Regions from separate parts of the Rhodococcus sp. UNC363MFTsu5.1 genome, predicted to be linked through region 2. Evidence: riboswitches for the same ligand, from Rfam matches in the RefSeq annotation. Region 2 holds a riboswitch; the other holds the start of a gene.

Evidence for each region. A riboswitch is a leader RNA that binds a small molecule or an ion and turns the genes downstream of it on or off. The one in region 2 is predicted to bind S-adenosylmethionine.
Region 1: it holds a riboswitch for S-adenosylmethionine, as region 2 does, so the genes downstream of both, BR31_RS0107255 (ABC transporter substrate-binding protein) here and BR31_RS0120980 (ABC transporter substrate-binding protein) in region 2, are expected to answer to the same signal.

The regions. Positions count from the first base shown of each region.
Region 1 is NZ_JMLO01000004.1:104,883-109,347, reverse strand. It holds gene BR31_RS0107260 (ABC transporter permease) at 1-812, opposite strand, end outside; gene BR31_RS0107255 (ABC transporter substrate-binding protein) at 809-1,957, opposite strand; SAM riboswitch class IV at 2,268-2,381, opposite strand; gene BR31_RS0107250 (SDR family oxidoreductase) at 2,570-3,346, shown strand; gene BR31_RS0107245 (TetR/AcrR family transcriptional regulator) at 3,343-3,921, opposite strand; gene BR31_RS0107240 (FMN-dependent NADH-azoreductase) at 4,024-4,465, shown strand, end outside.
Region 2 is NZ_JMLO01000030.1:51,822-56,286, forward strand. It holds gene BR31_RS0120970 (ABC transporter permease) at 1-396, opposite strand, end outside; gene BR31_RS0120975 (ABC transporter ATP-binding protein) at 396-1,541, opposite strand; gene BR31_RS0120980 (ABC transporter substrate-binding protein) at 1,552-2,505, opposite strand; SAM riboswitch class I at 2,512-2,602, opposite strand; gene BR31_RS29590 (glycine betaine ABC transporter substrate-binding protein) at 2,665-3,270, shown strand; gene BR31_RS29595 (vWA domain-containing protein) at 3,426-4,465, shown strand, end outside.

The DNA of each region.
Region 1 (4,465 bases), on a different contig from region 2:
GCGATGAGCACCCCGAAGGTGATCAGGTCTCGGTATCCGTCCCCGAACTGGTAGATCCCCACTGCCTCGACGATGCCGAGCACGAAGCCCCCGAGAACCGCACCGGGAATCGAGCCCAGCCCGCCGATCGTCGCCGCGACGAATCCGCTCATCCCCGCGATCGTGCCGCTGGTCGGTGAGATGTTCGAGTTGTACAGTCCGACAAAGATTCCCGCCAGACCACCGAGGCCCGATGCGATGATGAACGCCAGGTTCTGTACGCGAGGAACCGGGATCCCCATCTGGAGGGCGGCATCGGGGTCCTGCGCCGTCGCCCGGATCGCCAACCCGTACCGTCCGTACTTGAGAAAGCCGGCGAGGGCGGCCATGACCACGATCGTGATGGCGAGCATCACGACGTCCGAGGTCCCGAACCGCACGCCGCCGATCTGCCAGTTGTTGGTCGGCAGCACCGCAGGGAACGGTCGCGTCTCGGGTCCGAAGACCATCTGGACGAGATTCTCGATGATCATGCCCGCGGCGACGGTGGCCAGGAGGGCCGCCACCGCCGGACCACGACTCAACGGGCGCACCGCGACGATGTTGATGACGAATCCGAGCAGACCCGAGACGGCGACCACCACCACGATGGTCGTCCACAGTGACAGCCCGAGTTCGGCGATCAGCCACCAAGCGAAGATCGATCCGAACGCGAACACCGCGCCGTGGGCGAAATTGATCACGTTGGTCACGCCGAAGATCAGGGTGATCCCGACGGCGATCAGCGCATAGGCGTTGCCGTGGATCAGTCCGGCTATGAGGGTGTCGATCATGTGGTGGGTACGAACTTCCCGTTCTGGAGCACCAGCTCGCGGGGCGAGACCCCGTCGGGACGGCGAGACTTCTGGTCGAAGGTGAACTGGCCCAATCCGATTCCGTTGAACTCGGATTCCTTCAGGCCCTTCAGGACACCCTCCCGCGTCGCACCACCGTGGTTCGCGGCGTCGACGAGGACCTTCAGTGCGTCATAGGCGTAGACGTTGAAGTCACCGGGATCGACCCCGAACTTCGCCCGGAACTTGCCGACGAAGTCCTGGATCCGGGGATCGGTGTCCGCCGGGCTGAAGATCCCGTTCACGATGTCGCCCTCTGCCGCGGGGCCGGCCAGCTTGATGAACTGTGGCGTGTTCTGGCCCCCGAAGAACTGCTTGTCGAACCCGACGTCCCTGAGCTGCTTGACCACCAGGGCGCCGTCGGGTCCGTAGCCGAGGTGCACGAATGCCTCCGGCGCCGCCTCACGACCCTTGATCAGGATCGGCTTGACGTCGGTGGAGTCAGGGAGGATCGGCGAGGAGTAGACGATCTCGACACCCTTCTCGGCCGCGAACTGCGAGAAGTACTTGAATGCCTGCTTACCCCAGTCGGTTTCGAGATAGACGACGGAGACCTTCTTCGCCTTGCGGGAAACCCACTCGGCATTGCGCTCCTGGAAGACGTCGAGCGTGATCGATGGACTCCACGAGTACTCGCCCCCGTTGGTGAACTCGACCGCGGAGTTGGTGAATCCGTACTGCACCAACTTGCCCCGGTTGTACACCGGGGAGGCGGCGATCGAGGCGGGCGAGGAGAAGTCGCCGAGCTCGGCGATCACCGTCTGGTCGTCGACGAACTTCGTCGCGATCGGGACGGTCTGCTTCGGGTCGGACTGCGAATCCTCCCATTTGAGCTCGACCTTGCGCCCGTCGACGCCGCCGTTCTGGTTGATCTCCTCCAGCGCCAGGTCGAAGCCCTGCTGCCAGAGACGCCCGTATTCCGCCGACGGCCCCGTCTTGGGGCCCGACACACCGAAATAGACGGTGCCGGCGGTGGCCGCCTCCGAATCGCTGCATGCGGCGGTCAAACCGAGTAGCGACACCGAGGCGACCATTCCCGCCACTAGCCTGCGGGTGCGTCCTCGGACGGCTGGATGGGTACTCATTCTGCGAATTCCTCCGGGTGTTCATCCACGCGAGCTCGCCGCGACAGACGGGAAGCCTTCACCCGCGACCTCGTTGTCGCGGACAAAGGGGAATGGACGTTGAAATAGAGAGACGGGGAATGCGAAATACACCGATCGCCGATACCGGCCCTTCATACGACGAGGGGTCGACGTCGATATCCGTCTCTTTGAATTCTCTACTTGCCTGCGCGATGCAACGGCAGCGCTCGACTCGAATACCGATCAGTTCTCAGACTGATCGGCTTCTACACTCCATGGTGATCATCAACGTGTTCGGCTTTCACAACAGTAGGGGCGCTTGCCGTATCCGCATGGATACAGCCCGGTCCTCACCCGGGGCACCCCACCGCTCCGCGAGGGTTGCCGATCAGCAAGCCGGGGCTGTCAGCTGATACTCATGACCGTTGGGAGAGAAGGTATCCGGGCCTCCACCAGGTGTCAACCGTTCGGTTGGGCTGGCAGGCCGCCACGGCCCGCGCCGGCCTTCCCGCGACCATCCAGCCCTGCACATTTACAATTCCGAAACGGTTCACAATAATTCGGATCACCGTGAAAACAATGGACCCGAACACAATTCAGTAGTGTCGGACCGTGAACGAATCCAGACCGGCGCCGGTCAACCTGAACGTATCCGACGCCCGAATACTCGTCATCGGCGCGAGCAGCGGCATCGGCCTCGCGGCCGCCGCGATGGCATACCGGGCGGGGGCCTCCGTCGTCGGCGTCGCCAGGGGTGAGGCGAGCCTGAAACGGTCCTTCACCACGATCGGCGGACCGGACGCCGCCCGCTTGGTCCCGATCGCGGCGGATGCCCGCGACCCGGCCGGGCTGGAGTCGATCTTCACCCACGCGGGCCCGGTCGATCACGTGCTGCTGACGGCGGGATTCGCCGCGACCGGCCCCGCACGGACCACCCCGTGGCCGGCCCTCGAGTCGGCGTACCGCGACCGCCTCGCGACCGCATATGCCGTCGCACAACGCGCGGCACCCACCCTGGCGGCCGGGGGTTCGCTCGTCTTCACCTCCGGCGGATTCGCGATCCGGCCTGCGGCCGACACCAGCGTCGTCGCGGCCGGGCTGGCCGCACTCGAGACGTTCGTCAGGGGGCTCGCGCTCGAGTTGGCGCCGAGAAATCGCGTCAATGCCATCCGGCCGGGGCGGATCGACACCCCGATGCTGCGCGGCGCCCTCGCCCGCACCGCAGGCGGCCCCGTCGACGACGAATCGGTTGCGGCCGCGGGACGTTCCATCCCGCTCGGGCGAATCGGCGACGCCCGCGAGGCCGCTCACGCGGCGCTGTTCCTGATGGCGAACTCGTACATCACCGGTGTCACACTCGGCGTCGACGGCGGCCAGGGCCTGCGCTAGCAGCCGATCGCACGCTTGCCGAGCTCGATGATCGAGGCCCGAAGGGTGGCCTCGTCCACCGCCTCGGCTCCACCGGTCACCATCGTCAGCAGGTGCGGCACGGTGGACGGCCATGCGGCGATCCCGATCAGTGTGAACAGCGAGATCGCGGTGCGGACGTCCGCCTCGCGGCCGAGCAGGCCCGAGAGGCTCTGCACCTTGTCGAGGTACACCTGGCTGCGCGCCTCGACGCTCGGCAGATCCTCCTCCCGGTAGTGCAACGACTCCCACATCAACAGCCGCAGCAGATCCGGGCGCGCGCGATGGAAGTCGAACACCGCGCCGATGTACTCCTCGATGTCGGTCTCGGGTGTGAGCGGATGCGCCTGACCGAGCTCGGTGAGCGCCTCCATGATCACCGCGTCGAACAGCTTTTCCTTGCTCCCGAAGTACCCGTAGATGCGTTCCTTGTTGACGCCTGCCCGCTCGGCGATCCGGTTGACCCGTCCGCCCGCGATGCCGTTCTCCGCGAACTCAGAGCGCGCCGCGTCCAGGAGTTTTCGTCGCGTCGATGATCCGTCGGCTTGCCCATCCATGCGCGAATCCTATCCGCAACACTTCCGGGTTTCCCGAACCCTTGTGCGCCAACCAACTGGTTGGTAGAAGTAGGGCCTGCCCACACAATGGAAGGACCTTCGATGACCAACGCCCTGCACATCAACGCCTCCGCGCGCGGCAAATCGAGCGACTCGCGCGGCATCGCCACGACGTTCCTGGACGCCCTTGCCGCCCAGGACCCAACGCTCACCGTCGACACGCTCGACCTGTTCGAGGAGCGGCTGCCCGACTTCGGCACCGCCGCCGCGGGCGCGAAGCTCGCCGTCTTCACCGGCCAGGAGCAGACGCTCGAACAGCGTCGGGCCTGGGAGCAGGCCCGAGAGGTCTTCGACCGATTCGCGGCGGCGGACCTCTACGTGCTGAGCATCCCGATCTGGAACTCCGGAATCCCGTACATCCTCAAGCAGTGGATCGATCTCGTCACTCAGCCGGGGTGGGCGTTCGAGTTCGATCCGACGCAGGGGTACACCGGTCTGCTCGCGGGCAAGCGAGCCGTCACCGTCTACACCAGCGGCGTCCACA
Region 2 (4,465 bases):
AAGCGGCAGTTCGACGGTCAGCGCGCGCCGCAGCGGCGTGAAGCCCATCGCGGTTGCCGAGTCGATCACCGATGCGGGAACCGAGTCGAGGGCCTCGGGCACGGCGCGCACCAGCAGCGCGGTCGAGTAGATCGACAGCGCGATCACCACGTTCATCTCGTCGAGAATGTTCAGCCCGAGCAGGGGCGGGATGGTGACGAACAGCGCCAGCGAGGGGATCGTGAACGCGAGCGAGGCGAGCGTCATGGTGGTCTTGCGCAGCCACGCGACATTCCGGATGGCGATGCCGACGGGCACCGCGATCAGCAGCCCGATCAGCAGCGGCAGCAGTGCCAGGTAGAGGTGTGTCTTCGCGAGGTCGACAACCTGCGAGAAGTTGTCGATCAGCCAGCGCATCAGCCGGCCGTCTCGCCGTTGAAGAAGTGCCGGTTCCTGGCCTGGTCCTCGGCCTGCCGCTGGTCCGCGAGCTTGCGGATCACCTCGGATCCGTTGACCCCGCCCACGACCGAGCCGGATTCGTCCACCACGACGCCGATTCCCGACGGCGACGAGATCGCGGCGTCCAGCGCCTGCCGCAGGTCCCCGCCCCTCGTGAACAGCGAGCCACCCGCGGATGTGCTGTCGACCAGGGTGTTGCCCGCCCGGATGCCCTCGACTCCGGTGACGTCGATCCAGCCGCGGGGCGCCCCGTCCTCGGTGACCACGAGCACCCACTCGCCCTGGTCGAGTCGCAGCGCGGCGAGCTCGGATTCGACGGCGGTGCGGACCGCGTGCACCGGCACCTCGTCGGCGGGCCGGAACGACAGCCCGCGATATCCGCGATCGCGTCCCACGAAATCCGCAACGAAATCCGTTGCGGGGGAGGCGAGTACGGTTTGGGGATCGGCATATTGCTGGAGCAGGCCGTGTGGGCCGAACACCGCGACGCGATCGCCGAGCCGGACCGCCTCGTCGATGTCGTGGGTGACGAACACGATGGTCTTGCGCAGTTGCGCCTGCAGGCGCTGCATCTCGGCCTGCAGGTCCTCGCGGACCACCGGATCGACCGCGCTGAACGGCTCGTCCATCAGCAGGATCGGCGGATCGGCCGCAAGGGCCCTTGCGACGCCGACGCGCTGCTGCTGGCCGCCGGAGAGCTGGGAGGGGTATCGGGTGGCCAGCGCGGGGTCGAGCCCGACCCGTTCGAGCACCTCGAGCGCCGCCCTGCGGGCCGCGCGCCGCGAATCGCCGCGCAGCACAGGCACGGTGGCCACGTTGTCGATCACGGTCCGGTGCGGCAGCAGGCCCGCGCTCTGGATCACGTAGCCGATGCCGAGGCGCAGCTTGACCGCGTCGGTGCGGGTGACGTCCTGGCCGTTCACGATCACCTTGCCGGCGGTGGGCGTGATCATCCGGTTGATCATCCGCATGGACGTCGTCTTGCCGCAGCCCGACGGTCCGACGAACACGGTGAAGGACTCGGGCTCGATGACCAGGTCGAGGTTGTCGACCGCGGTGGTGCCGTCCGGGTAGCGCTTGGTGACCGACTCGAAGGTGATCAAGGCCGGCCGCCTAGGACACCGGCTTGTCGAGCCCCTGCGCCGACACCCACTCGGTGGCGGCTGCGTCCGGTTCGGTCTTCGAGTCGCCGGACACCGAGGTGTTCAGGGCGATGAGCTCCTCGGTGGTCAGCTTGGCCGACACCGCGTCCAGGACCGCCGCGAGCTTCTCGGACTGCTTGTTCGCCCGCAGGACCGGGACCACGTTCTGCGCCGCGAAGTTGTTCTTCGGGTCCGCGAGGACCACGAAGTTGTTCTTGGCGATCGCGGGCGAGGTGGTGAAGATGTTCGCCGCGGTGACCTGGCCGGAGGAGAGGGCGGCGACCGTGGCCGGTCCGCCGCCGTCCGCGATCGGCACGAAGTTCTGCGGGCTGATGACGAGGCCGTAGTCGGCCTCGAGGCCGGGCAGCCCTCCCGCGCGCTCCTGGAACTCGGCGGGTGCGCCGAACTTCACTTCGGCGGAGTGGGGCGCCAGGTCCCCGATCGAGGTCAGTTGCCACTTGTCGGCGGTCTCGCGGGTCACGACCACCGCGTCCTTGTCCTCGCCGGGCGCGGGCGTGGTGATCGCCAGGTCGGGGCCGAGTGCCGCGGGCAGGGCCGCGTTCACCTCGGCGGCGCTGGTGGCGGTCGTGTCCTTGTCGAGGTACTGCAGCAGGTTGCCCGTGTAGTCCGGGATCACGTCGATGGATCCGTCCTTGACCGCGGGGATGTAGGTCTCCCTGCTGCCGATGTTCAGCTTGGTCTGCACGTCGAAGCCGTTGGCACGCAGGGCCTCCGCGTAGATGTTCGCCACGGTCTCGGACTCGGGGAAATTCGCCGACCCGACGATGATCGCGTTCGGGTCCGAGCCGGTGCCACCGCCGCTGCTGAGCGGGTCGGAGTTGCCGCATGCGGTCAGGACCGTGAGGGCGGTGACCGCCGCGGCGACGGCGATCGGGCGGGCGGAGCGGCGAGCTGAGAACCTCATGGCGTCCTTCCATCGGTTCCGGCGTTAGCACCCGTCCCCTTCGGACTGGTTGCTGCGGCGTCAACAAGCCGGATCTCTCGGCCGCTCGAGATGGTGCTGGCCACCGAGTGTAACGATAGGGAGGACATTCGCTGGGTGAGGAGAGGAGCGTGGCGCGCCATGACGGCTCGGTGGAGGAAGGCCGCGGGGACGGTGATGTCTACGGCCGTGGTGTTCGCGCTCACCGGATGCACGGTGGACAACTCCCGCCTCGACGAGGCGCAGGCCCCTGCGGCGATCACCGTCGGGTCGGGAGAGAGTGCCGAGTCGCAGGTGGTTGCGGGGATCTACGCGGAGATCCTGCGCGGCACCGGATCCCCGGTCGAGGAGGGTGCCGCGGAGACGCGGGCGCAGTATGTGGAGGATCTCGGGACGGCGGACATCACGGTGGTGCCGGACTTCACCGGGCAGCTCCTGCACTTCTTTCAGCCGGACTCGACGCTCACCGATCCCGATGAGGTGTTCGAGGAGCTGAACAGGTCTCTGCCGGAGGGGCTCTCGGTATCCGATTACAGCGACGCCGAGGTGAAGACCGAGGGTGATGCGACGGCCGAGAACGTGGTGCCTCTCATGCGCAGCGGGGTGCTCACCGAGGATCAGGTCAAGGCGCTCAACGTCGTTGCGGGCGAGCTGACCTCGGCCGACCTCGCTGCGATGGTGGAGCGGGTTCGCGTCGGCGAGCTCACCCCGGCGCAGGCGGCGGACGAATGGCTCGCCGCGCGTTGAGGAGGATCCCATGCGAGTAGTGAGCTGCCGCAGAAGCGAATCCGGTAACCAGGGGGACCGGCTCTGCCGGTGATCGGTGGGCAATGTGGCCACCCGAATCGCGTCTGTAATGTCGAACCTCGACGCAGCAGAGCACACGAAGCAGGCGGGGGCCAATGCCGAGGATTGCCGAGTTACCGACCAAGCTGATCGCAGGGCTGGCTCTAGCCCTGATCGGCCTCTCGATTGCCGCACCACTGGCCCAAGCGCAGGAGAGCTCGGATTCGGCTCCGGAGTACGCGCCGACCATGCTCATCCTCGACGCGTCCGGATCCATGCAGCGTCCGGATCCGGCGGGCACGATGATGGATGCCGCGAAGACGGCCGTCCGTACCTTTGCCGGCGCTGCGCCTGCCGAATCGAAGGTAGGGCTGACGGTGTACGGCACCGGCACCGGAAACGCCGAAGCGGACAAGCCAGCGGGATGTCGTGACGTGCAAGTGCTGCACCAGCCCGACACCCTCGACAGTGCCGCGCTGATCAGCGCGGTCGACGGCATCAAGGCGAGCGGGTGGACGCCGATGGGCACCGCATTGCGCCAGGCGGCCGCCGCCCTCCCTGACTCGGGACCGCGGTCGATCGTGCTCGTCTCCGACGGCGACGACACCTGTTCCCCACCGGATCCGTGTGAGGTCGCCAGGGAATTGAAGCAGCAGGGCGTCGATCTGGTGATGCACGCGATCGGCTTCGCGGTGGACGGCAAGGCCCGCGCCCAGCTCACCTGCATGGCGCAGGCCACCGGCGGCACCTACACCGACGCCGCCGACGGACCCGCGCTGGAGCGGACGCTGCCCCGGGTCACCGCCGCCGCGCTCCGCAACTACAAGGCGGCCGGGACACCGATCACCGGGACGCCCACGTACGACAACGCCCCGGTGGCGACACCTGGTCAATACCTGGACACCATGGGGCAGAAGGAGACGCGTTACTACGCGGTCGACGTCCCCGACGGGGCCACCGCCTATTTCAGCGGCACCATCTCCTTTCCCCGTCTACCCGACATCTCGAGCACCGAGGACATGAATGTTCTCAACGTGCGTGTTTACGGCAGGGACGGCCGAGACTGTAACGAGTTCGTGTTCGAACAGGTGACGAGTTCGAGCGACGGTGCGGCGCTGACGGTGGCCGAGACCTTCGACGGGGCGACCGAGAAGCG